DNA from 4 places in the Pantoea sp. E956-1 genome. Region 3 is predicted to be linked to each of the others. Evidence: predicted binding sites of a transcription regulator. Region 3 holds the regulator's gene; each other region holds the start of a gene.
The links. Region 3 encodes Fur, which represses iron uptake genes when iron is present. Its sites were predicted from a motif close to ATAATAATGAGAACNACTATCAA; they were not measured.

Region 1: the regulator Fur is predicted to act here: its motif matches at 2,116-2,138, upstream of entS (enterobactin transporter EntS).
Region 2: the regulator Fur is predicted to act here: its motif matches at 2,310-2,332, upstream of AC0T7J_RS10250 (TonB-dependent siderophore receptor).
Region 4: the regulator Fur is predicted to act here: its motif matches at 2,649-2,671, upstream of fes (enterochelin esterase).

Annotation. Positions count from the first base shown of each region.
Region 1 is NZ_CEUYZP010000005.1:74,847-82,840, reverse strand. Features, by position in the region: gene AC0T7J_RS14540 (ATP-binding cassette domain-containing protein) at 1-99, opposite strand, end outside; gene fepG (iron-enterobactin ABC transporter permease) at 96-1,076, opposite strand; gene fepD (Fe(3+)-siderophore ABC transporter permease) at 1,073-2,062, opposite strand; gene entS (enterobactin transporter EntS) at 2,208-3,452, shown strand; gene fepB (Fe2+-enterobactin ABC transporter substrate-binding protein) at 3,447-4,415, opposite strand; gene AC0T7J_RS14515 (isochorismate synthase) at 4,593-5,771, shown strand; gene AC0T7J_RS14510 ((2,3-dihydroxybenzoyl)adenylate synthase) at 5,782-7,398, shown strand; gene AC0T7J_RS14505 (isochorismatase family protein) at 7,417-7,994, shown strand, end outside.
Region 2 is NZ_CEUYZP010000002.1:578,372-586,365, forward strand. Features, by position in the region: gene AC0T7J_RS10245 (GlsB/YeaQ/YmgE family stress response membrane protein) at 1-97, shown strand, start outside; gene AC0T7J_RS10250 (TonB-dependent siderophore receptor) at 165-2,264, opposite strand; gene treA (alpha,alpha-trehalase TreA) at 2,456-4,141, opposite strand; gene ghrA (glyoxylate/hydroxypyruvate reductase GhrA) at 4,351-5,292, shown strand; gene AC0T7J_RS10265 (phosphatase) at 5,332-6,069, shown strand; gene AC0T7J_RS10270 (hypothetical protein) at 6,679-7,368, shown strand; partial or broken gene AC0T7J_RS10275 (phosphatase) at 7,835-7,994, shown strand, end outside.
Region 3 is NZ_CEUYZP010000002.1:102,137-110,130, forward strand. Features, by position in the region: gene nagE (N-acetylglucosamine-specific PTS transporter subunit IIBC) at 1-1,603, shown strand, start outside; gene glnS (glutamine--tRNA ligase) at 1,756-3,423, shown strand; gene AC0T7J_RS07980 (hypothetical protein) at 3,659-4,054, shown strand; gene fur (ferric iron uptake transcriptional regulator) at 4,126-4,569, opposite strand; gene fldA (flavodoxin FldA) at 4,918-5,448, opposite strand; gene ybfE (LexA regulated protein) at 5,581-5,856, opposite strand; gene ybfF (esterase) at 6,025-6,789, opposite strand; gene seqA (replication initiation negative regulator SeqA) at 7,040-7,588, shown strand; gene pgm (phosphoglucomutase (alpha-D-glucose-1,6-bisphosphate-dependent)) at 7,615-7,994, shown strand, end outside.
Region 4 is NZ_CEUYZP010000005.1:86,416-94,409, forward strand. Features, by position in the region: gene AC0T7J_RS14545 (amino acid adenylation domain-containing protein) at 1-1,091, opposite strand, end outside; gene AC0T7J_RS14550 (MbtH family protein) at 1,084-1,302, opposite strand; gene fes (enterochelin esterase) at 1,396-2,607, opposite strand; gene AC0T7J_RS14560 (TonB-dependent siderophore receptor) at 2,859-5,126, shown strand; gene dacB (serine-type D-Ala-D-Ala carboxypeptidase) at 5,190-6,623, opposite strand; gene greA (transcription elongation factor GreA) at 6,872-7,348, shown strand; gene yhbY (ribosome assembly RNA-binding protein YhbY) at 7,455-7,748, opposite strand; gene rlmE (23S rRNA (uridine(2552)-2'-O)-methyltransferase RlmE) at 7,876-7,994, shown strand, end outside.

The DNA of each region.
Region 1 (7,994 bases), on a different contig from region 3:
TTCACCGTCGGGGATCGCGACGGTGAGATTCTCCGCCACGATTTTTTTGTCATACCCCAGCGTCAGCGCGTCGCCCTGCAAACGTGTTTTCACTGTCATTGGCGTCGCGCCTCCCGTACCAGTAAAGCAATCAGATAGAGTCCGCCCAGGCTAACCGTGATGACGCCAACCGGCAGCTGATAAGGCAGGAAAAAGTGCTGCGCGGCGTAATCCGCGGCGGTTAACAGCAGCGCGCCGCACAAGGCAGCCAGCGGCAGCGCGCCTTTGATACCGCCACACAACCGACGAGCAATCTGCGGTGCCAGCAGCGCAATAAAGGAGATGGGACCGACCAGCGCGGTAGAGGCGGCGGTGAGGATCACGCCCGTCAGCATCAGCAAAACACGGCTGCGTTCAACCGGTACACCCAGCGCGCAGGCAGTGTCGTCACCCATCTCCAGCAGACGCATGCGCCGGGCCAGCATGCTTGTGGCCAGCAACGCCAGCAGCAGCACCGTAATCACCGGTGTCGTTTTCGCCCAGGTAATGCCGTTGAGTGAACCGGCGCTCCAGAGCCCGGCGCTCAGTGCCGCTTCCAGTGAGGCGCTGATAATCAGCCAGCTGTTCAGCGCCATCAGCAGCGCTCGCACGCTGATGCCTACAATGATCAGACGAAAGGTCTCCACGCCGTTGCGCCAGCTGAACAGCCAGACCACGCCCGCGGTGAGCAGTCCGCCAAGCAGTGCCGCCAGCGTCATGCCCTCCATGTTTTGCTGGAACAGCACCAGCGCCACCAGCACGCCGCTGTAAGCGCCGGTATTGAAACCCAGAATATCGGGGCTGCCCAGCGGGTTGCGCAGCAGCGACTGAAAAATTGCCCCGCTGACGCCCAGTGCCGCACCAATCAGCAGCGCCATCATGACGCGCGGCAGTCGCCACTCCAGTACAATCAGCTGTATGTTACGCGCCGCCTCGCCGTTGATAAGGGCCCACAACTGGCTGGCGGAGATCGGTAAGGTGCCACGCGTAATGCTCAGAAAGGCCAGCACCCCGCAGGCCACCAGCAGCATCAGCGCATTAATTATCACCCGTTTCATAGCTGCCCTCTTCCCGACTTGCGGCGCGCCAGCACAATCAGCATCGGCGCGCCCAGTATGGCCGTGACAATCGACACGCGCAGTTCGCCCGGTACCAGCAGCCGTCCCAGAATATCGGCGGCCAGCAGCAAACAGGGGGTGATAAGAAGGGTTCCGGGCAGCATCCAGCGATGATCGTTACCCAGCAGCCAGCGGGCCAGATGTGGCGTCATTAAGCCGACAAAAGCGATGGGGCCGACAGCGGCTGTCGCCGCCCCACTCAGCAGCGCAATAGCCAGTAATCCCACCAGCTGGGTACGCATCACCCGGGTACCCAGCGCGGTCGCCATATCACCGCCCATACTCAGGCTGTTGAGCGAACGCGCCAGCAGCAGCGCCAGCAGGCTACCGGCGACTACCGCCGGAAAGGTGGTGCGCAGAATGGCAAAATTGCGGATATCCAGCGAGCCGCTGTGCCAGAAACGCAGATGATCGTAGATGTCAGGATTGAGCAGCGATAAACCAGAGGTTAACCCCTCCAGCACCGCGCCCAGCGCCACGCCTGCCAGCGTCAGACGTACCGGGTTAACGCGGCCACCGCCCAGCGCGCCGGTCAGCGCCACCAGCAGGGAGGCCAGCAGTGCGCCCGTAAAGGCAAAGCCAAGCCAGTCAGCGGGGGAATCTGCGCCAGACAGGGCGATGCCCAGCACCACCGCAAAGCCCGCACCGGCGTTGATACCGAGAATGCCGGGATCGGCCAGCGGATTGCGCGTCAGGCTCTGCATCAGCGCGCCCGCCAGACCTAAACTGATCCCGGCCAGCAGACCCGCCAGGGTGCGCGGCAGTCGGGCATCGCGCACGATGACACAATCGACGCGGTTACAGTCGCTGAATAAGGCCTGCGTGACATCATGAAAGGGGATAGATTTGGCGCCCAGCATCAGGCTGAGCGCGAGAAGCAACAACAGCAGCATCCCTGAACCTGCTATTGCACGAAGTTGACGCATAACGTTTAAACCTTCACCGATTCATTGAGATCGCAGCACGAGTCATTATGATAATGATACTTGTTATCGTTATTAGTGATTTTTTGTATGTTACCATGACTCCCGGACTCAATGATGAGGAAAATGGGTGCAAAAAAGCGACGTTATGAACAAACCCTCCCACTTTATCGATCTCAGCCTGCTGAGAACCCACCCCGCCTTTCGCGCCATTTTTATCGCCCGCTTTATCTCCATTGTCGCCCTCGGCATGCTGGCGGTGGCGGTACCGGTTCAGATTCAGCAACTGACGCAGTCGCCGCTGCTGGTGGGTCTGGCGGTGACGCTGGCCGGTGCCGGCATGTTTATCGGCCTGCTGACTGGCGGCGTGCTGGCGGATCGCTATGAGCGCCGACGTCTGATCCTGTTTGCCCGATCCACCTGTGGCCTGGGCTTTGTCGCCTTATGCATCAATGCCCTGCTCCCTTCGCCGTCGGTGATCGCCGTCTTTGTGCTGGGACTGTGGGATGGTTTTTTCGGCGCGATAGGCGTCACCGCGCTGCTGGCGGCAACTCCGGCGCTGGTCGGGCGTGAAAATCTGATGAAAGCAGGTGCGATTACCATGCTGACGGTGCGCTTTGGCGCGATTCTCTCCCCGGCCATTGCCGGACTGGTCATCGCGCAGGGCGGTGTGGCGTGGAACTACGGACTGGCGGCGTTCGGCACGTTGCTGACGGTGTTAACCCTGCTGCGATTGCCGCGGCTTGCGCCACCGCCGCAGCCGCGTGAACATCCGCTGAAAGCACTGGCCAGCGGCGTGCAATTCCTGTTTGCCAGCCCGATTGTTGGCATGGCGGCGCTGGTCGGCGCGCTGGTGACGTTAGCCAGTGCGGTGCGCGTGCTCTATCCGGCGCTGGCGCCACACTGGCAGGTCGGCGTGACAGAGTTAGGGCTGATGTATGCCGCCGTTCCGCTGGGTGCTGCCACAGGTGCGCTCACCAGCGGACGGCTGGCACAGTCATCGCAACCGGGCCGCCTGATTCTGGCAAGTGCCATTGCTGCTTTCGTCGCACTGGCTCTGTTCAGTCTCATGCCGTGGTTCAGCGCGAGTCTGGTCTGCCTTGCGGCCTTTGGCTATTTCAGTGCCATCAACAGCCTGGTGCAGTACGCGATGATCCAGACGCTGACGCCTGATGCGCTGCTCGGCAGGATCAACAGCCTCTGGACAGCGCAGAATGTCACCGGCGATGCGATTGGTGCAGCGATGATTGGCGCGATGGGTTCACTAATGTTGCCGCAGCAGGCAGCCAGCCTGTCTGGTCTGGCAGCCACCGTGCTGGGCATCATCATGTGGCTGCTGATGGCACGTCTGCGTCGCTATCAACCGCCTGCCCCGGCGGAAACGGGATCATGATTTAACGAACAGCGTCTCCAGCCGCGTCAGCAAATTGCTGGCGCTGTAGTAGTCGAGCCGGAAGCTATCCAGCCCCAGCGCATAGACCGCTTTTGCGCGCACCGCTGGGGTCTGCGACAGGAAAGGGTTGCTCATCACCTGTGCGGCGGTGGGCTCTTCAGCGGCAAACAGCAGATATGATTGACCATTAAGGCCTGCCGCCAGATTTTCCCCTGACAGTTGCAGGATATCTTTACGCTGTCCCATGCTGTGACCCGACTGAAGAGTGGCCGGCGGCGTCGCCAGGGTGAAGCCCAGTTGCTGCAGTAATTTCCCCTGCGCCGACGCATCCGTCCACAGATTGACTGCCCGGCCATCCCCGTTCCACACCATCGCTGAAACCGGCTGCGGCGGCAGGGTCAGTTTCGCTTTCAGGGTCTGTTCTCGCGCATCAAACTCAGCTTTCCGGGCGGCAGCTTCCGCTTCATGTCCGGTCGCCTCGCCCAGCAACGTCACCAGTTGCTGCCAGCTTTTATCGTCGTAATTCACCACCAGCACCGGCGCAATCGCCGTGAGCTGATCGACCAGTTTGATCGCCGAATCATTCCCGGTGGCACTGACCACAATCAGGTCTGGCGCTTCAGCAGCAATCGCTTCGGCACTGGGCTCACCGATGTAGAGACGTTTGACGCCGCGCTGTTTGGCCACTTCGCCCCACTGACGGAAGAATCCCTGCTTATCAGCCAGCCGACTGCCGGGTGCGGTTGCGCCACTGGCGACGACCGGCGCATCAATCGCCAGCAGCGAGCCTGTCAGAGTAACGCTGGTCGAAACGATACGCATGGGTGCCTGGGTCAGCGTGATATTGCCTTTTGTCCCGGCGACGGTACGCGGCCAGCCGGTCTGGGCAGCAGCAGTAACGCTGAACAGACTAATGCTCAGTAAAAACAGCGCTATCGCCGATGTGACACCATGTTTGCTCATAGATTTTCGTCCACGTTTACCTGGAAAAAGAGAGAGACCATTTGTGCTGATTTAACCGGCAATGCCAGCTGAACCGCCGCGTAATTATTGACACTTTCGGCTAATCAACGTAGGTTACTGGCCCACAATACAAATGATAATCATTATTAGTTATCTTATCATTTATAGGTGGAAATTATGGTGGAATCGCTGGCGTTTGAACATCCCTTGTTGCAGGATTTCCCGGCACTCTGCCGTGGCTTTCTGTTTACCTCTCCCTGGCAAAGCCTGACCACACAGGGCTGTTTTACTACCCTTACCGCGCCGGTGAGGCAGGGTGAGCAGCTGACAGGGGAGTTTCAGCAGCAACTACAGCACCATTTTGCTTCAGCCAGAAAACAGGGCATTGCCCATCCCATTCTGGTGGGCGCAATCCCCTTCGACGTGGATCAGTCCGCTGCGCTGTTTATCCCTGAGTCGTATCAGACCTTCAACCGTGACGATCTCAACGCCAGTGCCTCTCTGGCTGAGGCTGAACTGCCGCAGGTGCGTCGCCGCACGGCGGTGCCGGAACATGACATTTTCATCGACATGGTTGCGCAGGCAGTGGCTGCCACGCAGCGCGGCGATCTGGATAAAGTGGTGTTGTCGCGGCTGATGGATATCGTGGCGGAACAGCCGGTTGATACGGCCGCCCTGATGCAGCGCATCGTGGCGCAGAACCCTAACAGCTACCACTTTCATCTGCCGCTGCCAGATGGCGGCGCGCTGGTTGGCGCCAGCCCGGAGCTGATGATTCGTAAGCAGGGCCGCCAGTTCAGCTCCTGTCCGCTGGCTGGCTCAGCGCCGCGTCATCGCGATCCGCAGCATGACCAGGCCTCTGGCGACAGCCTGATGCACTCAGCAAAAGATCGTCATGAGCATAAGCTGGTCACGGATGCGATGCGTGCGACGCTGCAGCCGCGCAGCCGCCTGCTGTCGGTCCCCGAGACGCCTTCACTGCTGACCACCGCAACACTGTGGCATCTCGCTACGCAGATTCAGGGTGACGTGCTGGACGATGGCGAAAATGCGCTGTCACTGGCCTGTCTGCTGCATCCGACACCGGCGCTCAGCGGCTTCCCGCATCAGCGTGCTCAGGCGCTGATTCAGCGACTGGAGCCATTTGAACGTCAGCTGTTTGGCGGCATCGTCGGCTGGTGTGACGATCAGGGCAATGGCGAATGGGTCGTCACCATTCGCTGCGGTACGGTGAATGGCCCGCGGGTGCGGCTGTTTGCGGGCGCAGGCATCGTAGCGGACTCACAACCTGAATCAGAATGGCGTGAAACCGGCGTCAAACTCGACACCATGCTTCGCGCTTTTGGACTGCAATAAAGGAACCTGTATGACGATTTCCTACAGCCGCTGGCCGGACGATCTGGCCGCACGTTACCGTGAAAAAGGCTACTGGCTCGATCTGCCGATGACCGACATCCTGGAACGTCATCGCGACAGCGAGAGCGTGGCGGTGATTGATGGCGAACGACAATTTACCTATCGCCAGCTGGCGGCGCTGAGTGACAACCTGGCCACGGCATTGCAGCGTCGCGGCCTGAAGTCAGGCGATACGGCGCTGGTGCAGCTTGGCAACGTGGCGGAATTTTACCTGACGCTGTTTGCCCTGTTCAAAATCGGCGTCGCCCCGGTTAACGCCCTGTTCAGCCATCAGCGCACCGAACTGGCCGCCTATGCCAGTCAGATCTCGCCGAGCCTGTTAATTGCCGATCGCAGCCACGCACTGTTCGCCAATGATGCGTTTATTGCACAACTCCGCCACGATCAGGCTTCACTGCAGCAGGTGATCCTGCGCAATGACGCTCAGACGGAAAACAGCCTCGACGCCCTGCTGGCTGAACCCGCGGGCAACTTCATCACAACCCCGACCGCAGGCGATGAAGTCGCCTTTTTCCAGCTGTCGGGTGGCAGTACCGGTACACCGAAACTGATCCCACGCACCCATAATGATTACTACTACAGCATCCGTGAAAGTGACGTTATCTGCGGTGTGACCGCCGACACCCGCTACCTGATCGCCCTGCCCGCCGCGCATAACTTCCCGATGAGTTCGCCGGGCGCGCTGGGCGTTTTTTATGCAGGCGGACAGGTGATCTTAGCCGCCGATCCCAGCGCAACTCTCTGCTTCCCGCTGATTGAAAAACATCAGGTTACCGATACCGGCCTGGTTCCACCCGCTGCCAGTCTCTGGCTGCAGGCGATTCAGGAATGGGGCAGCAATGCCGTGCTGGCCTCGCTGCAACGCATTCAGGTCGGTGGCGCAAAACTGGGCGAAACGCTGGCTGCGCGCATCCAGAACGAGATCGGCTGCACCCTGCAGCAGGTGTTTGGTATGGCGGAAGGTCTGGTGAACTACACCCGTCTGGATGACGATGAGCAGACCATTCTCACCACGCAGGGGCGCCCGATCTCTCCGGATGACGAGGTGTGGGTCGCCGACGATCAGGGTAATCCATTGCCAGCAGGCTCCATCGGTCGCCTGATGACGCGTGGCCCTTATACGTTCCGCGGCTACTACAACAGTCCGGAACATAACGCCGCCAGCTTCGATGACCAGGGCTTTTACTGCTCCGGCGATCTGATTGAAATAACGCCCTCTGGCAACATTATCGTGCAGGGCCGGGAGAAAGATCAGATCAACCGGGGCGGCGAGAAGATCGCAGCCGAAGAGATCGAAAACCTGCTGCAGCGCCATGCGGATGTGATCCACGCTGCGCTGGTCTCCATGAGCGATGAGCTGATGGGTGAAAAGAGCTGCGCCTTTATCGTTACCCGTCAGCCGGTTAAACCGGTGGCGCTGCGTCGCCACCTGCGTGAACTTGGCGTGGCAGAATTCAAGCTGCCCGACCGTATTACCTGCGTAGATGCCCTGCCGCTGACCGCGGTCGGAAAGGTGGACAAAAAACGTCTGCGCCAACAACTTGCCGATCAACAAGCGCAAGCCTGATCTGTCCGGAGAATTTCAATGGCTATTCCACAACTGACCTCTTATCCGCTGCCAGCCGCCACTGAGTTGCCCAACAACAAAGTGAAATGGACACTGGAGCCGGGCCGTGCCGCCCTGCTGATCCACGATATGCAGCGCTATTTTCTCAACTTCTGGGGCGACAACAGCCCGCTGGTTGAACAGGTAGTCGACAATATTGCCCGCCTGCGTCGCTACTGCAAAGCGCAGGGCATTCCGGTGTTTTACACCGCTCAGCCAAACGCGCAGAGCGATGAAGATCGTGCGCTGCTCAACGACATGTGGGGACCGGGACTGAATAAACATCCCGATCAGCAGAAGATCGTGGATGCGCTGGCACCGGATGAGGACGATCAGGTCCTGACCAAATGGCGCTACAGTGCATTTCACCGCTCGCCGCTGGAGTCGATCCTGCAGGAGATGGGCCGCGATCAGCTGATTATCACCGGCGTCTATGCCCATATTGGCTGCCTGACCACCGCAACCGATGCGTTTATGCGCAATATTCAGCCGTTTATGGTGGCCGATGCGCTGGCTGACTTCAGCCGTGAGGAACATATGATGGCGCTCACCTACAC
Region 2 (7,994 bases), 480 kb from region 3:
CTTCGGCCGCGTCGATGGGTTTAACTTCGGAAGTTTTGTGGTCGCTGTTATCGGTGCCATCGTGGTGCTGTTTATCTACCGCAAAGTACGCAGTTGACCGTAAAGGTTTAAACGAAAAAGGGGACGAAGCGATTCGTCCCCTTTTTTTATCTCTTATTTTGCTATCAGAAGTCGTAACCGACTGTCGCCATTACGCTGCGCTCTGCGCCCCAGTAGCAGTAGCCGGTGCCATAACAGCCCGCCACATAGGTACGGTCGGTCAGGTTATTGGCGTTGACCTGCACCCATGCACCTTTCAGGCTGCTGTTCCAGACGCCGAGATCGGCCCGCACTGACGCATCAAACAGCGTCACAGACGGCACACGCGTAGTGTTTTCATTGTCCGCCCACTGTTTGCCGATGTAACGCACGCCCGCACCCGCGCTCAGACCGTAATCAAACTGATAGTGACCCCAGAGTGCAGCCATGCTGTTAGGTGTGACATATGGCGTATGTCCGTCGTTGCCATCCACCGACTCTTTAAAGCGCAGATGATTCAGCGTATAGCTCGCCACGGTGCTCAGACGCGGGGTTAACTGATTATGCGCTTCCAGCTCAATGCCCTGTGAATGCACTTTGCCCGATGGCGTATAGGTTCCATCCTTAACATTGCGGTTTGCCACATCTTTCTGCGTCAGGTCATAGACCGCCACGCTATAGAGATCGCGGGTGCCGACCGGCTGATATTTCACCCCGGCTTCATACTGCTCGGCGGTAGTCGGCTTCAGCAGGTTGTTGTTGGGATCGGTGAGCGCGGTCGGGGTAATCGCCTGGCTCCAGCTGACGTAAGGCGAGATACCGTTGTCGAAGGCATAGAGCAGTGCTGCGCGGCCGCTGATGTGATCATCCTGACGGCGGTCGCTGCCGCTGTTACTGGCGACAATGCGGTCATAACGACCGGAGAGATCCAGATGCCAGCGATCCAGCTTCATCTCATCCTGCAGATAGAGGCCGGTCTGATAGTAGCGACGGGTTTTATCGGCCCAGGTGTAATCAGGCATGTCGCCAACCTGTTCACCAGTCCGTGCATTAAGCTGGTTGGCCGAACCGGAAGCCTCACTGATCTCATTTTTATAACGATGATACTCAGCACCCAGGGTGACGCGATGCTCCAGTTCTCCGGTGCCGAACTCAGCCTGTAAGCGGTTATCGGTGGACCAGGCCGAGAGCGACGAGCGCTCGCCAGAGTAATATCGGTTCAGCAGATCGGGATTCACGCTGTCCCAGCCAATCTGATAGACCTGATCGAGATCGACATTCGAGTGGCTGTAGCTGCCGGTCGAGGAGAATGACCAGACGTCGTTAAAGCGATGGGCGAAATCGAAGCTGTAGATCTGCTCGCGACGCTTGAACTGATCGAGATCGCTGTTGCCCTCATAAAAGCCGTTGCTCAGCTTGTAGCCATTGTGTTCGGTGAGGCTGCCGTCACCCGGTACCGAACCGTGATAGCCGCCCGACGGATCCTTCTGCAGATAGGCTTTCAGGATCAGATGCGTATCTTCATCCGGCTGCCACATCAGCTGCGGCATCAGCGCATATTTCTCTTCGCGGGTGTGATCGTACTGGGTATCGCTGTTGCGGGTCACGCCGGTCAGGCGAAACGCCCACTGATCGTTGATGGCATTGGTGTAGTCAAACATCGTGCCGGTGGTGGCGTTGCTGCCCGCCTGCAACTGGATGTGACCCTCTTCGCTGAACTGAGGACGCTTGGTGACCATGTTCACCAGCCCGCCCGGCACCGTCTGACCATAGAGCGCAGAAGAGGGGCCTTTGATCACGTCGATGCGCTCAAGGAAGGCGTTATCCACCTGCAGGCCGTTGAAACTGCCGCCGTCGCTCATCAGCCGCATGCCGTCGAGGAAGGTGTTATCGACATCGCCGCCATGGAAGCCACGCAGCGCAATGGTGTCGTAACGGGTAGCGGCGCCGCCGAAATTGGTGAAGACGCCGGAACTATAGCCCAGCGCCTGATTCAGGGTCAGCGCGCCCTGATCCTGCATCTGCTGGCGGGTAACTACGGAAATCGATTGCGGCGTGGTGATCAGAGGACGATCGCTTTTGGTTGCGCCCTGGCTGGTCGTCGCCAGATAACCCTGGGTCGGCGAGGTCGAATCTTCCTGCGGTTGCGCGGTTACCACCATATCGGCAGCATAACTCAGAGCAGGCGCGGTCAGCGCCAGGGTGCAGAGGCGAACATAACCTTTCAGCGACAATGACAGTTTCATCAAAATTCCTTTCTTGGCAAAGGTTCAGGCAGGTGAATAAAAGCTTTGATAGGCAATCTCATTATCATAATGAGAATTATTACCTTTTGTAAATTGGCTGCAATTTTGCCTGTTGATGAAAGAAGGTCAAGTAAAATTCGCGGAAATGAAGTGGGGATACCCCCGGCAAGGCCAGAGGTATCCAGAGAGGATTAAGGTTGTGAGGCAGACGCCTGCGGAATATCGTGGGCGCTGTTACAGGTTTTATCTTTCGGGCAGTACTTATCCAGCAGTTTCAGCGTGACGCCGTTAGTCCAGCCGAAGCCATCCTGCAGCGGATATTCACCGCCACCACCGCCGCCGAGATTTTTGCCCTCAACGACATATTTCTCCACCAGCTTATGCTCACGGTCATAGGTGTTCTGGACGTTTTGCAGGAAGCGTAATCCCACCTCTTTCGCCAGTTTCGGCTGGTTGTAGTGTTCCAGACCTTCAACGGCGACCCACTGCAGCGGTGCCCAGCCATTGGGCGCATCCCATTGCTGACCGTTGTTCACGGTGGTGGTCACCAGACCGCCAGGTTTCAGCAGCTGTTTTTCTACCGCGCTGGCGGTGCTTTCAGCCTGCTTATCGCTGGCGACCTGCAGATAGAGCGGGAACAGCGTGGCGGCAGTCAGCTGAGGATGGACCTGCTTTTTCTGCCAGTCATAATCGGCGTACCAGTTCTGTTTGCTGTCCCACAGATAGCGGTTGATCGCCGCCTGGCGCTTCTCCGCGCGATCGGCAAACTGCTTAGCCAGATCGCTCTGCTTGTTCATCTGATAGCCTTTCGACAGAGTCTGCTCCAGATGGAATAGCAGGCTGTTGAGGTCAACCGGGGCCAGCTGCGTGGTACGAATTGTTGACAGGTTATGCGCATCGGTAAACCAGCGCGAACTGAAATCCCAGCCCGACGCCGCACCGGAACGCAGCTCGCGATAGAGTTCCGCTTTATTACGCTGCGGCGCTTTTTGCGCGGTGGCAATGTCATCCATCCAGGATTCGGTGCGAGGCACGTCGCGCGCATCCCAGTAACGGTTGAGCAGGGTGCCGTCCGCCAGCTTAATCACCCGCTTGCTGGCTGCGCCCGCCGCGACGTTATCGCTCTCTGCCATCCAGTAGTCATACTCTTTCTGCAGCTGCGGCAGATAACGGGTGTAGGCTTTGCCGTCATCGTGCGTCGCCAGCAGATCGACCATCAGGCTGAAGAATGGTGGCTGTGAGCGGCTCAGGTAGTAGCTGCGGTTGCCGTTGGGAATGTGGCCATAACGGTCGAGCAGCGAGGCGAAGTTATCCACCATATCCTGCACTTTATCCCAGTGCCCGCTCTCGGCCAGCCCGAGCATGGTGAAGTAGCTGTCCCAGTAATAGACTTCGCGGAAGCGCCCGCCTGGCACCACATAGGGTTTGGGTAACGGCAGCAGCGAGTCATACTGACCGGCGCTGCTGGTGGTGCGCGTCAGCACCGGCCACAGGCCATCAATGTGGTCACGCAGGTTTTGTCCGGCTGGCGGCACATATTTGTCACCGGCCGCGGGCAGGGTAAAGTTGGCATCTACAAAACGCTTAAGATCGAAATTGCGCTGTTTCTTCTGCATCTGCCAGTCGGCAAGAATTGAAGCGGGATCGAATTTCGGCACCGCATCCGCAAAGGTCTTTTGATCGGGATAGAACTTCGCCTGTTGCACGGCATTAAACAGCGGTCCTAAACGCACGTCAGGCGGCTGCGGCTGATTATTCAGCATGCGACTGTTGTCGTCGGCCTGAGCAGTGAAGGCGGGTACGCTCAGCAGCAACGTGAGCAGAAAGGGCGCATAACGCTGACGCCGTGGAGCGGCGTTTACCTCAGTTTTTGTCATCGGTTTTTCTCCTTGTCCGAAACGCGGCCGCGCGTAACGCATTGACCACAGGACCAACTTTAGACCTTATCTGACCACTTCACCCTGAAGCGAGCCGGAAATGTGAAGCCACGGGAATTATTTTTATGGAAAAAACCGCTTTATTAAGCGGGTTTTTTCTTGCTCTCACCTCGCTTTTCCCTGACGCTGAAAGAAAAAAGGAGAGCAGGATGGAGATCATCTGGTATCACCCGTCGCAGTCTGCAGCGGCCTGGATTAACGGTTTACAACAGCGGCTGCCCCAGGCGCGGGTGCGTGCCTGGCAGCCAGGCGATAACGGTCCGGCTGATTACGCCCTGGTCCGTTCGCCGCCTGCAGAGATGCTGCAGGGACGCGCCACCCTGCGCGGTGTCTTTGCGCTGGGCGCAGGCGTGGACGAGATTCTGAAACAGCTGCAGCAGAACCCTGAGATGCTGCCGGACAGCGTGCCACTGTACCGGCTGGAAGATACCGGCATGGCGCGGCAGATGCAGGAGTATGCGGTTCATAGCGTACTCAGCTGGTTCCGACGTTTTGACGACTACCGTCTTCAGCAGCAGCAACAGTGCTGGCAGCCGCTGCCCGCTTACGCGCGCGAAGATTTCACCATCGGCATCCTGGGGGCGGGTGTGCTGGGGCAGAGCGTGGCAGAAAGTCTTAAAGTCTGGGAATTCCCGTTACGTGTCTGGAGCCGCTCGCCCAAAGAAATTGATGGCGTGACCAGCTTTGCCGGTCGCGATGCATTGCCTGCTTTTCTGCAGGGAACGCGGGTGGTGATTAACCTGCTGCCGAGCACGCACGAGACCATTAATCTTATCGACCACCGCTTTTTACAGCAGCTGCCGCACGGCGCTTTCTTCCTCAACATCGCGCGTGGCGCCCAGGTGGTGGAAGAGGATCTGCTGGCCGCGCTCAATAGCGGACAGCTGAAAGCGGCGGCGCTGGATGTCTTTCAGGTTGAACCGCTACCCGAAGCGCATCCGCTCTGGTCACATCCACGCGTCACAATCACGCCCCATAATGCGGCCGTAACCTTGATCGACGAAGCTATCGACTACATCGCCCGCGCCATCACCCAGGACAAGGCAGGCGAGCCGCCGCAGGGCAGAGTGGATCGTCAGCGCGGCTATTAATGAACCGGCCCCGTCAGGGGCAATCAGCAGGAGAAGAGGATGTATCCGGTAGATCTGCATATGCACACCATCGCCAGCACCCATGCTTACAGCACGCTTCACGACTACGTGACTCAGGCGAAGCAAACCGGCATGAAACTGTTTGCCATTACCGATCACGGCCCCGACATGGCCGACGCGCCGCACTACTGGCACTTCATTAATATGCGCGTCTGGCCGCGCGTGATCGATGGCGTGGGTATTCTGCGCGGTATCGAAGCCAATATTAAAAATCAGCAGGGCGAAATCGACTGTTCCGGCCCGATGCTCGATGCGCTGGATTTGATCGTCGCCGGTTTTCACGAGCCGGTTTATGCGCCGCGCGACCGGAAACATCACACGGATGCGATGATCGCCGCGATGGCGGGCGGGCTGGTCCATATCATCAGTCATCCAGGCAACCCGAAATTCCCGGTCGATATCACGGCTATCGCCGAGGCAGCCGCACACTACGATGTGGCGCTGGAGCTGAATAACTCCTCCTTTACCCATTCGCGTCCGGGCAGTGAACCGAACTGCCGGGCTATCGCCGCCGCCGTGCGCGATGCCGGTGGACGGCTGGCATTTGGCTCCGATTCCCACACGGCGTTTACGCTCGGACATTTTGAACATTGCCTGCGCATCGCCCGCGAGGTGGATTTTCCCGAGGATCGGGTGTTAAATGTCACGCCGCGTCGCCTGCTCGACTTTCTGGAGCTGCGCAGCGGCAAACATATTGCTGAACTGGCTGACTTTTAGCGCCAGCCAGGTAAGCAACACGCTCACCATGATGAAAATCCCCGCTTATATCTGCGGGGATATAATGACTGAGGCGAGTATTTTACCGTAACCCGTTTCCTTATCAGCCCGGAAAGGGCGTGTGGCAAGACCTGAAGCTTAAAGCTGAGAGAGCACTTAATAACTGAAAAATGGTCTCAATCGTTCGGGTTAGCAATGTCAACGGGGATGTTCGTCCGGGCGGGTAATGGCGTAAACTTTAAGTTCTATTCTGCTCTTTATTGATCGCGTTAGATCAAAGCGTAGAATTACCACGCCTTGTAACGCGCTTTATTAATTTAATAGTTAACCATGCTAATAGCAAAGCTGAAATTATTATTGCTATGAATAATGCATTCGCTGTTGAAGGGAAAATTTGAAATGGATTTACGATTTCACCGAGCTTCATGTAAGCATCTTCCGAAAGGGTTCTGAAGATGATTTCCGGGATCACTATAAGATAAAATAGAGTAAATACGGTGTATAAAGCCAGCCACTTGATCCTTTTCATAAGCCATTCTCTTTGCATACCTTTCACTTCAGTATACAATCGTTGCATAAGGAATTCTACACAAAGGGATGAGTATGAGCATGTCATATCTTAAGATTAAACTTCAGGCAGAGCGAACCATTGCGCTTAACTTTGAGAAGGCACTTGCTGAGTTACATCAAACAATGCTTGATACAGGAAGGGGGATTGTGTCTGGCGCTCAACGTGCAAGCGGCTATGGTTCATGCTTTTTTGATGACTACAAGGATGTTTGTAATCAACTTAAGCAGGAAGATTTGCGATACCTGAAGCAACTCAGAATGCTGTTTACCCGGCAGGACGTGGTTTTAGAGATGGTAGAAATATACTTCAGAAAAAAACTGAGCCGTATTGGTGATACAGGCATCCAGAACATACAGAGACTGTTAGCTGAAAAAGCGTCTGATTATGCTTCTGGTAAATTCTCTAAACTTGCTATAGCACAGTTAATCGCTCTCGTTATTACACAATCCCGGGATTTCAAACAGTCACACATTAATGTAATTAATGCTACAAGTTCGTATGCCGTAACCGCTTTTAAATTTTATGGTAAGTTTGAGGTTGCCACAAAAGCAGCAAGAAAATTACGCTTCGATGATGCGGAGTATTACTTCGACTTATATAATGCTAATTTAGAAATGTTCTATTATTTGATTGAGTCGGAAATGTCTAGAATAATCTATTTGAAAAATTCAGGTTCCACCAGCGAAGAGCAGATTTTAAATCTACTAAACAAGATTTTAATAAAATGAAGGCGACCCTTCGCTGGCTATATGCCTGGGTAAGTCAATCCTTTTTTGGACTTATACCACCAGCGGCCGGTCTGGTCGGGGCCATTTTTTTTGTAAGCGTCTTTCCTACATATGGTCTGCTGTTCGCTTTTCTATGGATCCTTTTAATTATTTATTTTTGTGGAAAGTATTTTCGCTATTACTAGTGGAGGTAAGCCCCCGTATGAAAAGTGCTTTTTATTTTATTCTATTTTTTTTATGAAAATTTACGAGTTTGATTAGCCTGTTATTGCATATCTTCATTCCGCCTGGCTAATAGTTCATCAGAATCAGAAGTTGCTGGATGATGTATTCTGAAGTTTTCTATGCAAAATTAACCAGTTGCTTTAAGATTTTTTCTGAAGTATGAACTCACTTTCTGGCTGAGATAGCCAGGTGTAAGGGTCGATTACTCAGAGTCCCGGTCATCGCCGTTGTTAAGACCGCCGATGCCGGTGGACGGCTGGCATTTGGCTCCGATTCCCACACCGCGTTTACGCTCGGGCATTTTGAACATTGCCTGCGCATCGCCCGCGATGTGGATTTTTCTGAGGATCGGGTGTTAAATGTCACGCCGCGCCTGCTCGACTTTCTGGAGCGGCGCAGCG
Region 3 (7,994 bases):
TAAGGCACTCTCTTTCTTCAGCGGACGCCGGCTGGTGCCGATTCTCGTTTCGTTCCTGATGATCTTTGTCGCTTTTATCCTGATGTATATCTGGCCCGTGGTGTTTAATGGTCTGGTTAACTTTGGTGAACATATCCAGAAGCTCGGCTCTGCCGGTGCCGGTATCTACGCCTTCTTTAACCGCCTGCTGATTCCGGTCGGTCTGCATCACGCCCTGAACTCGGTGTTCTGGTTCGATGTTGCGGGCATTAATGACATTCCTAAATTCCTTGGCGGTGCACAGTCACTGGCTGATGGATCGGCAACCGTCGGCATCACCGGTCGTTATCAGGCGGGCTTCTTCCCGATCATGATGTTTGGTCTGCCAGGTGCTGCGCTGGCTATCTACCACTGTGCGCGTCCTGAGAACCGCGTCAAAGTCGGTAGTATCATGCTGGCCGCGTCGTTTGCTGCCTTCTTTACGGGTATTACCGAACCGCTGGAGTTCTCCTTCATGTTCGTGGCACCCGTGCTTTATCTGATTCATGCCGTCCTGACCGGTATTTCAGTCTTCATCGCTGCCAGCATGCACTGGATTGCCGGATTTGGTTTCAGCGCCGGGCTGGTGGATATGGTGCTGTCGACCCGTAACCCGCTGGCAACACACTGGTACATGCTGATCCCGCAGGGCCTGGTCTTCTTCGTTATCTATTATGTGGTGTTCCGCTTTACCATCAAAAAATTCAACCTCATGACGCCGGGCCGCGAGCTGGCAGTTGATGGTGATGAAACGGATGGTTATGACGTTAACGTTGATAAAACGGATAGCGGTGAAAGTGCCACAGAGTCACTGGCGCGCCGCTACATTGGGGCGATTGGTGGTTCAGCTAATTTAACCAGCATCGATGCCTGTATCACCCGTCTGCGTCTTAACGTGAATGACTCGGCGCAGGTGAATGAGGCGGTTGCTAAGCGTCTTGGCGCGTCCGGCGTGATCCGTCTTAACAAACAGAGCGTGCAGATCATTGTGGGTACCCAGGCAGAAAGCATCGCCTCGGCCATGAAAAAAGTGCTGACCAAAGGTCCGGTCGCGGCAGCGGCTGCCAGCAGTGCGCCGGCCGAGCCGGGCGTTAAACCGCAGGCGGTGCTGAACAGTGAGAAGCAGGTCATCGCCACGCTGCTGGCGCCGGTCAGCGGTGAAGTCGTGGCGCTGGATGATGTGCCGGATGAAGCTTTTGCCAGCAAAGCGGTGGGCGACGGTCTGGCGATCAAGCCCAGCGACAAATGGGTAGTGGCACCGATTGCCGGTACGCTGGTGAAAATCTTTAACACCAATCACGCCTTCTGTCTGGAAACCGAAAATGGCGTGGAGATTGTGGTGCACATGGGGCTGGATACCGTGGCGCTGGAAGGTAAAGGCTTCACACGTCTGGTTGAAGAGGGAGCCAGCGTGGTCGCCGGTCAGCCCGTGCTGGAGATGGACCTTGAATTCCTTAACGCCAATGCCCGCTCAATGGTGAGTCCGGTCGTGGTCAGCAACAGCGACGATTTCGCCGGTCTGACTTTACTGGCACAGGGTCAGGTAATCGCAGGGGAAACCCCGCTGTATGAAGTGAAAGGCTAATCCCCGCAACAGAACCCCACAGGCAGGAAGCGATTCCTGCCTTTTTTGTTTTAAAGGCTTAACAAACGGTTGTTTCCCTCAGACGCTTTGTGGATCATACTCCGTTACTTCGTGGTACAAATCACCCGTTATTCGTATTGAGGATTTTTGAGATGAGTGAGGCTGAAGCCCGCCCAACTAACTTTATTCGTCAGATCATTGACGAAGATTTGGCGAGCGGTAAGCACAGCAGCGTGCATACCCGTTTTCCGCCGGAGCCCAATGGCTATCTGCATATTGGTCATGCGAAATCGATCTGTCTGAATTTTGGCATCGCCCAGGATTATCAGGGGCAATGCAACCTGCGTTTCGACGATACCAATCCGGTTAAAGAGGATATGGAATTCGTTGAATCCATCAAGCGTGACGTTCAGTGGCTGGGTTTTGAGTGGAGCGGTGAGGTCTGTTACTCATCAAACTATTTCGATCAGCTCTACAACTATGCCATCGAGCTGATTTCCAAAGGACTGGCCTACGTTGATGAACTGAGTCCGGATGCGATTCGCGAATATCGCGGCACTCTGAAAGAGCCGGGTAAAAACAGCCCTTATCGCGATCGCAGCGTGGAAGAGAATCTGGCGCTGTTTGAGAAGATGCGAAACGGTGAGTTTGCCGAAGGCACCGCCTGTCTGCGCGCTAAAATCGACATGGCCTCTAATTTCATCGTGATGCGCGATCCGGTGCTTTACCGCATCAAGTTCGCGGAACACCACCAGACCGGCAATAAGTGGTGCATCTACCCGATGTATGACTTTACCCACTGCATCTCCGATGCGCTGGAAGGCATTACGCATTCACTCTGTACGCTGGAGTTCCAGGACAACCGTCGTCTCTACGACTGGGTGCTGGACAACATCACTATTCCGGTTCATCCGCGTCAGTATGAATTCTCGCGCCTGAATCTGGAGTATGCGGTGATGTCGAAACGTAAACTCACTCAGTTGGTAACAGAGAAGCACGTAGAAGGGTGGGACGATCCGCGCATGCTGACCGTTTCAGGTCTGCGTCGCCGTGGTTACACCGCCGCTTCTATCCGTGAGTTCTGCCGTCGTATTGGCGTGACTAAGCAGGATAACATCGTGGAGATGGCTTCACTGGAGTCCTGTATCCGTGATGATCTTAACGAGAATGCGCCCCGCGCCATGGCGGTTTTAGATCCGCTTAAAGTGGTGATCGAAAACCTGCCAGCAGGCCATAGCGAAATCGTCACCATGCCAAATCATCCGGGTAAACCGGAGATGGGCACGCGTGAAGTGCCGTTCAGCCGCGAGATCTGGATCGATCGCGCGGATTTCCGTGAAGAGGCGAACAAACAATATAAGCGTCTGGTGCTGGGCAAAGAAGTCCGCCTGCGTAACGCCTATGTGATTCGTGCTGAGCGGGTCGCCAAAGATGAAGCGGGCAATATTACCTGCATCTACTGCACCAGCGATGTTGATACGCTGAGCAAAGATCCAGCCGATGGCCGCAAAGTTAAAGGCGTAATTCACTGGGTTTCTGCGGATCACGCGCAGCCAGCTGAGTTCCGCCTGTATGACCGTCTGTTCAGTGTGCCAAACCCGGCTGCTGCAGAGGACTTCCTGGCGGTCATTAATCCTGAGTCACTGACCATCAAAAACGGCTTTGTTGAACCCAGCCTGCGCGATGTGGAACCGACAACACCGTTTCAGTTTGAACGTGAAGGTTATTTCTGCGCCGACAGCGTTTACTCTAAACCGACACAACTGGTGTTTAACCGCACCGTCGGTCTTCGTGATACCTGGACTAAAACGGGCGAATAAATTTTTTGAGGCCGACCTCATAAAATGACAAAAGGGCGATTTATCGCCCTTTTTTATTGCCCCGATTTTTACCATCGCCGACGTTTATTCTGCACTAACCACAACCGGTTCAATACCGCCTTGTGGGAGTAATCTGAGTTTAAAAAAATTAATCAATTTCAGGATGTGAATTGGCAGCTTTCAGGTAGGCTATCGGCTCTCAGAGGTTGCAAAGCGGGTTACAGAAGGAAAAAAAATGACAGTTCTCGCCCAGGAAGCCAAACACAGTGTCGTCGTTTTACATCAGCTCATTGAACGTATTTTTAATCAGCCAGCCGGATCTGACGACAGTTTCCAGCTGCTGATGTCCTACTTTCATCCTGAATTTCGCATGGTGACCCCAAAGGGCAAAGAGTACAATCTGAATGAGGTCGAGGAGCTTTTCCAGCAGTTGCAAGGGCAGCGGGAAGGGATGCGCATTGCCACCTGCGAACATGTCATTCTCTCTCATCATGAAAAAGAGATCGTCGTACAGTATCGTGAAATGCAGATGATGAACGGCAATAACCAGAGCCGCATTTCGCTGGCCATTCTGGATTGCAGCAGCTCCATTCCACGCTGGCGCTATCTGCAGGAGACGCTGGTCGCCTGAGTTGAGGGCAGAAAACAGACGAAAAAAAACCGGTGAATTCACCGGTTTTTTTGTTTCAGGCCGCGCCAGCGTTACTGGTCGTGCAGCGTTTCGTCTTCACGACAATCGCCCAGCGTACAGTGTCCATAGAGATAGAGGCTGTGGTTGGTCAGCTTGATACCATGGCGGGTCGCGATTTCACGCTGACGCGTTTCAATCGATTCGTCGCTGAACTCGATAACCTTGCCGCAATCCAGGCAGATCAGGTGATCGTGGTGATGCTGCTGCGTCAGTTCGAAGACAGACTTGCCGCCTTCAAAGTTGTGACGAGTCACAATACCGGCATCATCAAACTGGTTCAGAACACGGTAAACGGTCGCCAGGCCAATCTCTTCGCCAATGTCGATCAGGCGTTTATACAAATCTTCCGCACTGACGTGATGGCACTCAGGTTCCTGAAGCACTTCCAGAATTTTCAGTCTGGGCAGCGTTACTTTCAGGCCAGCCTTCTTTAATGCGGTGTTGTTGTCAGTCATGCGGATTTTGTCCTGTTACTAATATTCACTTTTGTGGCTTATCGCCTTGAATGTCGATCTGTGCTCATTCTCATTTGCGTCTCATTATAGAACTGAAGCGATGAAATGAAAACCAGAGGGCGTGTCTGAATCATCATGGGCTATTGGGGATTCGTCACCGGGCCGGGGAAGATTCTGACAGAGGTCTGTTAGCACATCACTTAGTCTTGCCGCCTGAGAAAATAAGCGGAAGATCGATGCGGGTATTCTACAGATTAAACGGAGAAAGTTAAAAAAATGTGGCTATTATTTCTATAGGCATTTTCATTGCCTCAATGTGAGCTGGCGCTCACATTGAGTCGGGCAGGATCAGGCTTCGATGATCTCTTTCAGCTGCAGTTCATCAAAAATCTGCTTAACCCATTGGTCAACACGCTGGCTGGTCAGCTCAGGCTGGCGATCTTCGTCAATGGCCAGGCCCAGGAAGTGGGTGTCATCGGCCAGGCCTTTCGAAGCTTCGAAGTGGTAGCCTTCAGTTGGCCAGTGTCCGACAATCACGGCTCCGTGCGGTTCGATAATGTCGCGAATCGTGCCCATGGCATCACAGAAATACTCTGCGTAATCTTCCTGGTCGCCACAGCCAAACAGCGCAACCAGCTTGCCGTTAAAATCGATCTCTTCCAGCGTCGGGAAAAAGTCATCCCAGTCGCACTGGGCTTCGCCGTAGTACCAGGTCGGAATACCCAGCAGCAGGATATCAAACGCTTCCAGATCTTCTTTTGTGCTTTTTGCGATGTCATGGACTTCTGCAACATCTGTACCCAGCTGTTTCTGGATCATTTTTGCAATGTTTTCGGTATTGCCGGTATCGCTGCCGAAGAAGATGCCTACGAGTGCCATGAGTAAAATAACCTCTTAAATCCTGATGATGAGATGTGTGCCGCAGCACATTTCAGCGAATAATAGCAGACGAGAGAAAACCGGTGAACGGTTAAAGCCCCGACATTTGCCTCTGCGTGCGATTCGCCCGCATTAATCCAGTTTGAGCTGTGCCAGTAGCATCTGTTCAATCAGTTCGCTACGGCTGAGATTGCGCTGTTCTGCCAGCGTATTGAGTGCATCGACGGCGTCACTGTTCATTTTCAGTTCGACACGACGAAGTCCGCGTCCTTTGTCACGTTTCAGTTGATTGCGCTTGTTAATGCGCAGCTGTTCATCACGCGAAAGCGGACTGGTTTTAGGTCGACCAGGGCGGCGCTCATCAGCAAAGAGATCGAGCGTCGTGCGGTCAGTCTGTTCTTTTGCCATGGCTTAGTAAAACTGAATGGGGGCGGGCGCCAGACACTCACCGCGCAGATTATAAATTATTGGCCATTGCCGCAGCAAAACTGTTCCGCGGCAAAATTTTAGCGCGCCATCATACTTCACGCTTACGCCGGACGCCAATCCTAAACCTTTACCGCCATCTATTTGCTTTTAAAGCGCAAAAAAGCGGCGGACACTGCGCAAAACGGCATCGGGTTTCTCTGCATGAACCCAGTGTCCTGCGCCACCGATCACATGCGCCTGCGCGGCCGGGAACTGCTGCAGCAACGCATCGCGATAGTTGTTATCCAGGTAGCTGGAGTCGCCGCCGCGTATAAACAGCGCCGGGTGATTCCAGGCGGGAACCGGCTGCCAGCCAGAAATCGTGGTGTAGTTATCCCACAGCACCGGGACGTTGAAGCGCCACTCCCCCTCCTGGAATGATTTCAGCAGGAACTGGATCACCCCTTCTTCCTCTATCAGCGTTCGCATGACCTTCGCCGCCTCGCTGCGGGATGAGACGCCCGCATCGGTGACGGCACGAATGCCGGCAAATATCTGGTCATGGCGGCGCGTCTGGTAATCCACCGGGGCGATATCGATCATCACCAGGCGCTCAATGCGTTCCGGCACCAGTGCGCTCATGGTCATGGCGATTTTACCGCCCATCGAGTGGCCGATCACCGCGACGCGATCAATGCCATGTGCATCCAGCGTATCGACCATATCCTGCGCCATTACAGCGTAGTTCATCTCGTCAGATCGTGGTGAGAGTCCGTGGTTGCGGACATCCACCTGCAGCAACGGACCGGCATCTTTCAGCCCGCGAGCCAGCACGCCGAGGTTATCGAGACTGCCAAACAGACCGTGAATAAGCAGGATGGGCAGAGAATCAGCAGGGGATTGTTCAGTTTGCAGACGGGCGTTCAAAATCATAGCAAAGTTCTTAAGTTTGAGACCTGAGCTTAGGTTATCATGGTTTCACCTTTTCAGGCGCGCCGGTTCCGGCGGCATTAGGACATATTCTGACTTTTGCCCGTAAACCGTTAGATTGCTAACAACCCGCCTGACTTTAACTTTATAATCCTGATGTTAGAACCCACACACCCTTTGAATTGCCTGACTATACTCAGAGCTTTTCAGGAAACAGGTGGTTCTGTCATGAGAAAGAACCGTACGGAATAAGATGAAAACGATCGAAGTTGACGAAGAGCTCTACCGTTATATTGCCAGCCACACGCAACACATTGGTGAAAGCGCATCCGACATTCTGCGTCGTATGCTGAAGTTCACGGCTGGTCAGACTGCACCCGCTTCGCCTGCACAGCCAGCCTCAAAAGAGGCAGCGAAAGAGTCCCAGCCTGCGTCTGTGGGTTCGCGCCCGCAGGATCGTGTCCGCGCGGTGCGTGAGCTGCTGCTTTCCGATGAATATGCGGAGCAGAAGCGGGCGGTGAATCGCTTTATGCTTATCTTGTCAACGCTCTATCGTCTTGATACCGCAGCCTTTGCTGAAGCTACTGCATCTCTGCAGGGCCGCACCCGCGTCTATTTTGCAGGTGATGAGCATACGCTGTTGCAGAATGGCACCCATACTAAGCCGAAGCATGTGCCCGGCACGCCGTACTGGGTGATCACCAACACCAATACTGGTCGTAAATGCAGCATGATCGAACACATCATGCTCTCGATGCAGTTCCCTGCGGAACTGACCGAGAAAGTTTGCGGCACCATTTAAAACTTAAGCGTCAGGGAGCAGCGCCAATGGCCAATCACCCACGTGCCGGGCAACCCGCCCAGCAGAGCGATTTGATTAACGTTGCACAATTAACGTCACAATATTATGTCCTGCAGCCCGATGTGGCGAACCCGGAACATGCGGTGAAATTTGGCACTTCCGGCCATCGCGGCAGTGCAGGGCGTCAAAGCTTCAACGAGATGCACATTCTGGCGATCGCTCAGGCGATTGCCGAAGAGCGTAAAAAGAATGGTATCACCGGGCCTTGCTACGTCGGTAAAGACACCCATGCGCTGTCAGAACCCGCCATCCTGTCTGTTCTGGAAGTGCTGGCGGCAAACGGCGTTGATGTGATTGTGCAGCAGGATAATGGCTATACGCCGACCCCTGCGATCTCGAATGCGAT
Region 4 (7,994 bases), on a different contig from region 3:
ATCTTCAGGTTGATCACCGGCCCATAGAGCGGATCGCTGTCGCCGGAGCGACCCAGATCGCGCTGCACCTGTTCAGCGTTGTAACGCTGATGACGACGCATTTTTTTGACTTCGCCCGCCAGACGCCCGGCCAGTGCCGTCAGCGGCTGTGCCGGATCGTAATGCACCGCCATTGGCAGCACGTTAATCACCGGCCCGGTGGCGCAGAGCGCGGCCGAGCCGATACGGCGCATAAAGATGAAACCGGCGGCGAACGCATGCTGACCAGTGAGGCGCGCCAGCCATAACGCCACCAGCGCAAAGGCGGTATCCGCGGCACTGAGGTTGTGCTGCCCGGTGTGCGTCAGCAAAGCCTGAAACGTGTCGCGATCCACGGCAAACGCATGGCGCAGCAGGTCGGTACTGGCGCTCTGACCGGCGAGCGGCAGAGCGGACAACGAGGCGGGCGCAGGTAACTGTGCGCCTTTCTCCAGCCAGAACTGACGATCGCGCTGCCAGCCCGAAGATTGCTGATAGCGCTGATATTCATCAACGACGTCGCTGAACGGCACAAACGGGCTCGGCTCCGGGGTGTCGCCGCGCTGCCAGGCGCTGTAGAGATTGGCGATACGGCGGGTCAGGGCGGTGAAACTAAAACCATCGACCACCAGATGATGGTATCGCTGATACCAGTACCAGTGATCCTCACCCAGCCGAAACAGGCTGTGATGGTAGAGCGGCGCGCCGCTCAGTACCCGCAGATCGCCAGTCATATCCTGCTGCATCAGCGCTCGTGCTGCGGCCTCCGGATCGGCGGCGTCACGCAGATCGATCACCTCAGGCTCACGGAAAGCCTGGGGTTCAGGCCACTGTAGCGGTTCACCCTCCAGCTCGCCAAAGGCCATATTCAGTGTGTCCGCTTCCTGCATGCCAGCAATTATGGCCCGTGACAGCAGCGCGCTGTTCAGCGCACCGCGCAGTTCGACAAAATGCGCCACGGCGTAAGCATTGGAATAGGGCGATAGCTGGTCAGCGATCCAGATTCCGGGCTGAGCGGCCACCAGTGGCAGCGTTTTTTGTTCTGTCTGCGGGTTAAGGGTGATCTCAGACATTTTCGCCTCTGTCCTGCGTCATAACCGGACGGATATCGTGCCAGTTTTCATTCAGCCAGCTCAGACAGTCAGCCTGTGGTCCGGGGCCAAACACCGGCTGCCATCCTGCCGGAACCGCACAAAAGGCGGGCCATAAGCTGTACTGCTGCTGCTCGTTCTTCAGCACCTGACAATCCTGTTGCGGATCGTCAAAAGGGTTAAGTTGTTGCATGTCGATCTCCTGTCCGCCGCCGGGGGCGCTAACGCCGCTGTCCTGCCCAGCCGACATCTTTCAATGACGCGCAGGAGGCGGGATATAAGCGGGTTATGGCTGTTGCCACATGGCTTTAAGGCCTGCCAGCAGTCCGCCGCGCCAGCACAGCGCATCGTGACCGCCTTCAACCGGGTGATAACTGACCTGATGTCCGGCTTCGGTCAGATCGCGCTGGAACTGCTGATTTGCTGCCAGAATCAACCGTTCGCGTCGTCCCGCTTCCAGGTAGAAGCGGCGAGGGGGGGCCTGCAGCAAACCCTGTTGTAACTGCTGTGGCAGCCAGCCATTGGGGTCGCCGCGCGCGGGCCACCAGAATGAACCGGAGAGGCTGATCGCTCCAGCAAAGGTTTCCGGCCAGGTCAGAGTGGCGTAAGCGGCAGAAAGGCCGCCAAAACTCTGTCCCGCTACCAGCGTGCTGTCGGCACGAAACGGCGCCCAGCGCTGAATCTGCGGCAGCAGTTCGTGCTGAATGGCCAGCCAGAAGTCAGGGTTACAGGTCAGCTCACGCGTGCGGTGTTCGCGGTCGATGATGTCGATCATGACATAGACCGCAGGGGGCAGTTCGCCCGCCTCTGTCAGTTGCTGAAGCGGGCCGGCAACCGGCATGCTCTGTGCCCAGAACTGACCATCCAGCAGCAGTGCCAGCGGACGATCGCCTGCACTGGCCTCGCCGGTGACAGAGATCCAGATCTGACGCTGGTTTCCCAGCCGTTCGCTGCGCCACAAACAGTGTTGCAGCGGAATATCGGCGACACGGCCCTCATCAACCGCACGCCACACCTGCTGATCCGGCGCGTGTGGCAGGTGCAGCGGCGAGACCCTCATTCCCCGTCCACCCGCCCAGCTACGCAGAGGATTCAGCGGGTCGCTTTGCGCCTGCGGGAATTTCTGACTCCACCACTGGCGCACTGCCTGCATATCGGCCTGCCCGGTAAAAGTCTCTTCCTGACTATCAGGAATCAGGCAGTAGCTGCCGCGCCAGTCAGCGGGCAGGGCGGTTTGCCACCACCAGACATCGGTATCGGGAACAGGCGTTAATGAGGAGGGGGCCGCTGAATGATGATGATCGGTTACGCCGGTAATATTGATCCAGACGCGCCGGGTATCGGAATGCTGCGTGTCACCCTGCGGATCGCGCCAGAAAAAGGTGACCTGACAGGTTCCCTTTTCGCCAGCTTCAACCAGAGGAATGCCCCGTTGCTGCTGCTGTTGCCACCAGCGTTCACTGCCGGTTTCTTCATTTAACCACGTCATACGCGCCATCTTTCGATCACCCTTGATTAGGGTCATGCATGTTATGAATAATAGTATTGATAATTATTTGCATTTGCAATAGGGTGTTTCCGCCCGAGAGGGAGCGCGCGCATCCTCTCTGCCGCACCGGCTTTCAGACAGGTGCAAAGCGGTTCTGACGCTGGCCCGGCGACAACGGGAAAACGTTACAGGCAAGGTTATTACTTTTTTACCGGCACGCCGGCAGTGGCATCCTCGCTGGCACTCCAGGAACATAAAAAATGAAAAAGTTATCCCGGCTTTCGTTAGCCATTATGATTGAACTGGGTTTCACCGCCTCTCTCATTTCTGCCGGTGCCGTGGCTGCCGAAGCCACCCGCGAACCGGCTATCGACAGCAGCACCTCCGATACCCTCCACGACGAGACCATGATGGTGACCGCCGCCGAGCAGACGCTGCAGGCACCTGGCGTGTCGACCATCACCGCCGACGAAATTAAAAAACATCCACCCGCACGCGATGTCGCCGAAATTATCCGCACCATGCCTGGCGTCAATCTGACCGGTAACTCCACCAGCGGCCAGCGCGGAAACAATCGCCAGATCGATATTCGCGGCATGGGGCCGGAAAATACCCTGATTCTGATTGATGGATTGCCGGTAACCAGCCGCAACGCGGTTCGGCTTGGCTGGCGTGGCGAGCGTGATACGCGCGGCGACACCAACTGGGTGCCGCCAGAGGTCATTGATCGCATTGAGGTGATCCGCGGTCCGGCAGCAGCCCGTTACGGTAACGGTGCAGCGGGCGGCGTGGTGAACATCATCACTAAAAAAGAGATGGATAATCAGTGGCACGGCTCATGGAGCGCCTATTACAACGTGCCGGAACACAAGGAAGAGGGCGCGACCCGTCGCACCAACTTCAGCCTTGAAGGGCCACTGGGCGATGATGTCAGTTTCCGGCTCTATGGCGGACTGGCAAAAACGCAGGCGGATGCTTACGACATTAATGAAGGGCACGCCGCAGACCGCACCGGCAGTTACGCCGGATCGTACCCGGCGGGCCGGGAAGGCTCGATCAACAAAGATATTCATGGCCTGCTGCGTTGGGCATTTGCGCCAATGCAGACGCTGGAAGTGGGGGCCGGTTACAGTCGTCAGGGCAACCTCTATGCCGGGGATACGCAGAACACCAATACCAACGCCCTGGTGAAAAGCAAATATGGTGACGAGACCAACCGGCTCTATCGGCAGAACTTTTCTGTTAAGTGGACCGGTGCCTGGGATAATGGCATCAGCACCAATACCTACGCGCAATATGAGAATACCCGCAACGCGCGACTGAATGAGGGGCTGGCAGGCGGCACCGAAGGCATCTTCGCCAACAGCAACTTCAATACCATCCAGCTGGATGATGTGTTGTTGCACAGTGAGGTCAGCGTGCCGTTTGAATGGCTGGTGAACCAGACCGCGACTTTCGGGACGGAATGGAATCAGCAGCGGATGAAGGATCCTTCATCGACGACTCAGGCCGCCAGCTACGGGTCGATTCCCGGTATCGCTACGACCGGCCGCACACCCTATTCGCAGGCGGAGATCTTCTCGCTGTTTGCCGAAGACAATATTGAGCTGACCGACAGCACCATGCTGACGCCGGGCCTGCGCTTCGATCACCATTCGATTGTCGGCGATAACTGGAGCCCGTCGCTCAACCTGTCACAGGGACTAGGCGATGAGTTCACCCTGAAAATGGGCATTGCGCGCGCCTACAAAGCCCCGAGCCTCTATCAGACCAACCCGAACTATCTGCTCTACAGCAATGGTCAGGGCTGCGCCGCCAGTGCCGGTGCCTGTTATCTGATGGGTAATGACGATTTGAAAGCGGAAAACAGCATCAATAAAGAGATTGGAGTCGAATGGAAGCGCGATGGCTACCAGGCGGGTCTCACCTGGTTCCGCAACGACTACCGTAACAAGATCGAGGCTGGCACGGCGCCAACCGGCACCGCATCTAACGGCAAAACCGACATCTACAAATGGGAAAATGTGCCAAAAGCGGTCGTCGAGGGGCTGGAAGGCACGGTCAATGTCCCGTTCTCCGACAGCGTGACGTGGAACAATAACTTCACTTACATGCTGCAGAGTAAGAATAAAGAGACCGGCGATCGTCTGTCGATTATTCCGGAATATACGCTCAATTCGACGCTGAGCTGGCAGGCAATGCAGGACCTCTCCCTGCAAACGACCCTGACCTGGTACGGTAAACAGGTACCGAAGAAATATGACTACAAAGGAAACGCCGTCACCGGTAGCGCCACCGATCAGGTGAGCCCCTATTCGGTTGTAGGCATGAGCGGAACCTATGACGTTAATAAATATGCCAGCGTCACCGTGGGTATCGACAACCTGTTCGACAAGCGTCATTTCCGTCAGGGTAACGCGCAGACCACCGGCAATGCCACCACCGGAGCGTGGCTCTATGGCGCAGGGGCCAATACCTTTAACGAGTCGGGCCGCACTTATTATATGAGCGTGAACACCCGCTTCTGATGGAAGGGCAATAAAAAGCGCAGCGGCTGACCTGACCGCTGCGCTTTTTTTATGACTGAATAATCAGTTGTTCTGATTGATATCGCGGTAGAGACGGCTCTCAAATCGCACCAGCGGAATACGGCGGGTACGCTGATCTTCCGGCGGAACCGCATAACCGGAAAGGAACTGAACGAATGCCACCCGCGCGCCACTGGACGTGGTAATAAAGCCCGCCAGATTATAGACGCCCTGCAGTGAACCGGTTTTCGCCGAGACTTTGCCATCCAGCCCCGCCTCATGCAGCCCGCCACGATACTGCAGCGTGCCATCATAGCCCGCCAGCGGCAGCATGGAGATGTAATCCAGCGTATTGTCATTTTTCGCAATAAACTGCAAAACCTGCATCATGGTTTGCGGCGAAATCAGGTCATGACGGGAGAGACCGGAACCATCCACCTGAATGCTGTTACCCATGTCGACATTGGCTTTGGCTTTAAGGATGCGGCGAACGGCATCCTGTCCGGCGCGGAACGTGCCGGGCACATTGAAGTAGTGATGACCAATGGTGCGAAACACCGTGTCGGCAATCATGTTGTCTGACTTCTTCAGCATGGTGTGCAGCAGCGTATGCAGCGGCGCGGACTGGGTCGATGCCAGCACCGTACCCGGTTCGGTGACCTGCGTCTGCCGCACCAGATGCCCGCTGTAGTCAATCTCAGACGACCGCAGTTCTGCCTTGAGGATTTCGCCAGCCCAGGCCGCGCCATCCTGCACCGCAAATGCCAGCGGCAGCGGTTCCGCGCGCTGGCGCATACAGCCCGTCAGGGTGTAACGGTTCAGCTCGCCCGGCACCACATCCAGCTCACAATATTGCCCTTCGCCGCTGTTGCGGCCAATGGTACGCACCTGGCTGTACATATGCGCCGGATAATAGGAGGCGATGCGCACAAAGGCATTCTCACCTGGCGTGTTAGCACTGTAGAGCGACACCGAGAAGCAGTTTTTATCAACGATTGCCGCACCCGGCGGGGCGCTGAAGCACTGAGTCATATCATTCCACGGCCAGCCCGGCGCCATATCGTGACTGGCAAAAACGGAGGTGTCGATAACCAGATTGCCTTTGATATGGTTAATGCCCTGCTTCTTTATCGCCGCCACCATGTTGCGCAGATCCTGCCGGCTTAAGGTGGGATCACCGCCGAAACGTGCGACTAAATCGCCGTTCAGGGTGCCATCGATAATGGCGCCGCGAGTCTCAAAGGTGGTCTGAAAACGGAAGTCGCCACCCAGCTCCAGCAATGCTGCCAGCGCCGTTACCACTTTCATGGTACTGGCGGGCAGGGCCATCTGTTTTCCGTGATAATCAATAATCGGGGTTGATGCGCCTACTTTCTGCACCATCAGCGCCAGATTGGCGCCGTCTGGCAGGTACTGCATGTATTCATCAACTGGCGCTGCGTGTGCCTGCAGCATAAATGCGCAGCTTAATCCGGTAACAAGTCGTGAAAATCGCATAATCTCGCGGTAACTGGCAGGTGAGGGCGTCAATACTACGTCGCTGGGCGGTGCAAAGTAAACGATGACCCGCAGGGAACTCTGGGGTAAAATACGTATCAAATTGCAAAACTCTTTTCTGGCCTGGAAGCATCTCCGGGTCAGGATTCTTTTATTTGCAAAACGGGCTAATGCGCCGCAGAACGCTTTTTTCTGCAGTCACCGGTCAGGATGACATCGTTAAACAGGAAAGATGGCGAGGAGCTTAAATGAATCAGATTCCGATGACGTTAAGAGGCGCTGAAAGATTGCGCGAAGAGCTGAACGAGCTGAAAACCGTGAAGCGCCCGCGCATTATCGCCTCTATCGCTGACGCACGCGAACATGGCGATTTAAAAGAGAACGCGGAATATCACGCTGCACGTGAAGAGCAGGGTTTTTGTGAAGGCCGTATTCAGGAGATTGAAGCCAAACTCTCCAATGCGCAGGTTATCGACGTCACTCAGATGCCGAAAACCGGACGCGTGATTTTCGGTGCAACGGTTACCGTGCTGAACGTCGAAACCGACGAAGAAGCCACGTATCGCATTGTGGGCGATGACGAAGCGGACTTTAAGCAAAATCTGATTTCGGTCAATTCGCCGATGGCGCGTGGCCTGGTGGGTAAAGAGGCCGATGACGTGGCTATCGTGAAAACCCCAGGCGGCGACGTTGAGTATGAAATCCTGAAGGTGGAATACCTTTAAGATGTTGCTACGCTTTGAAAAGCGTTAAAACACAATGTAAAGAAAGGAAAAAGGCCGCATTGCGGCCTTTTATCTGAGGTAAGAGCATGTCACTTTCTTTGCCCACTTAGCGTGGCAGAGAAATTTTGCTCTCTTTAGAGGGGCGATACAGCACCAGCGTTTTGCCGATCACCTGTACGTTGCTGGCACCGGTCTCACGCACGATAGCCTCAACGATCAGCTGTTTCGTTTCACGATCTTCCGAGGCGATTTTTACCTTGATCAGTTCGTGATGCGACAGAGCCTGCTCGATTTCGGCCAGCACGCCTTCAGTCAGGCCATTGCCACCCAGCATAACCACTGGCTTGAGCGGATGGGCGAGGCCCTTGAGGTGCTGTTTTTGTTTGGTACTTAGATTCATCGTAGTTTTTTACTTACTCAGGGATTGAAAACGGTTCATTCTACCGCCATCTCGGGTATATCACCAAATCGACGCAACCCATTGCGTGCAGGTTTATCGCTACGATGACGATTTAGTTGGAAATATTATGACGGGTAAAAAGCGTTCAGCCAGCTCCGGCCGCTGGCTTCAGGAACACTTTAGCGATAAATATGTGCTCCAGGCGCATAAAAAAGGGTTGCGTTCGCGCGCCTGGTTTAAACTTGA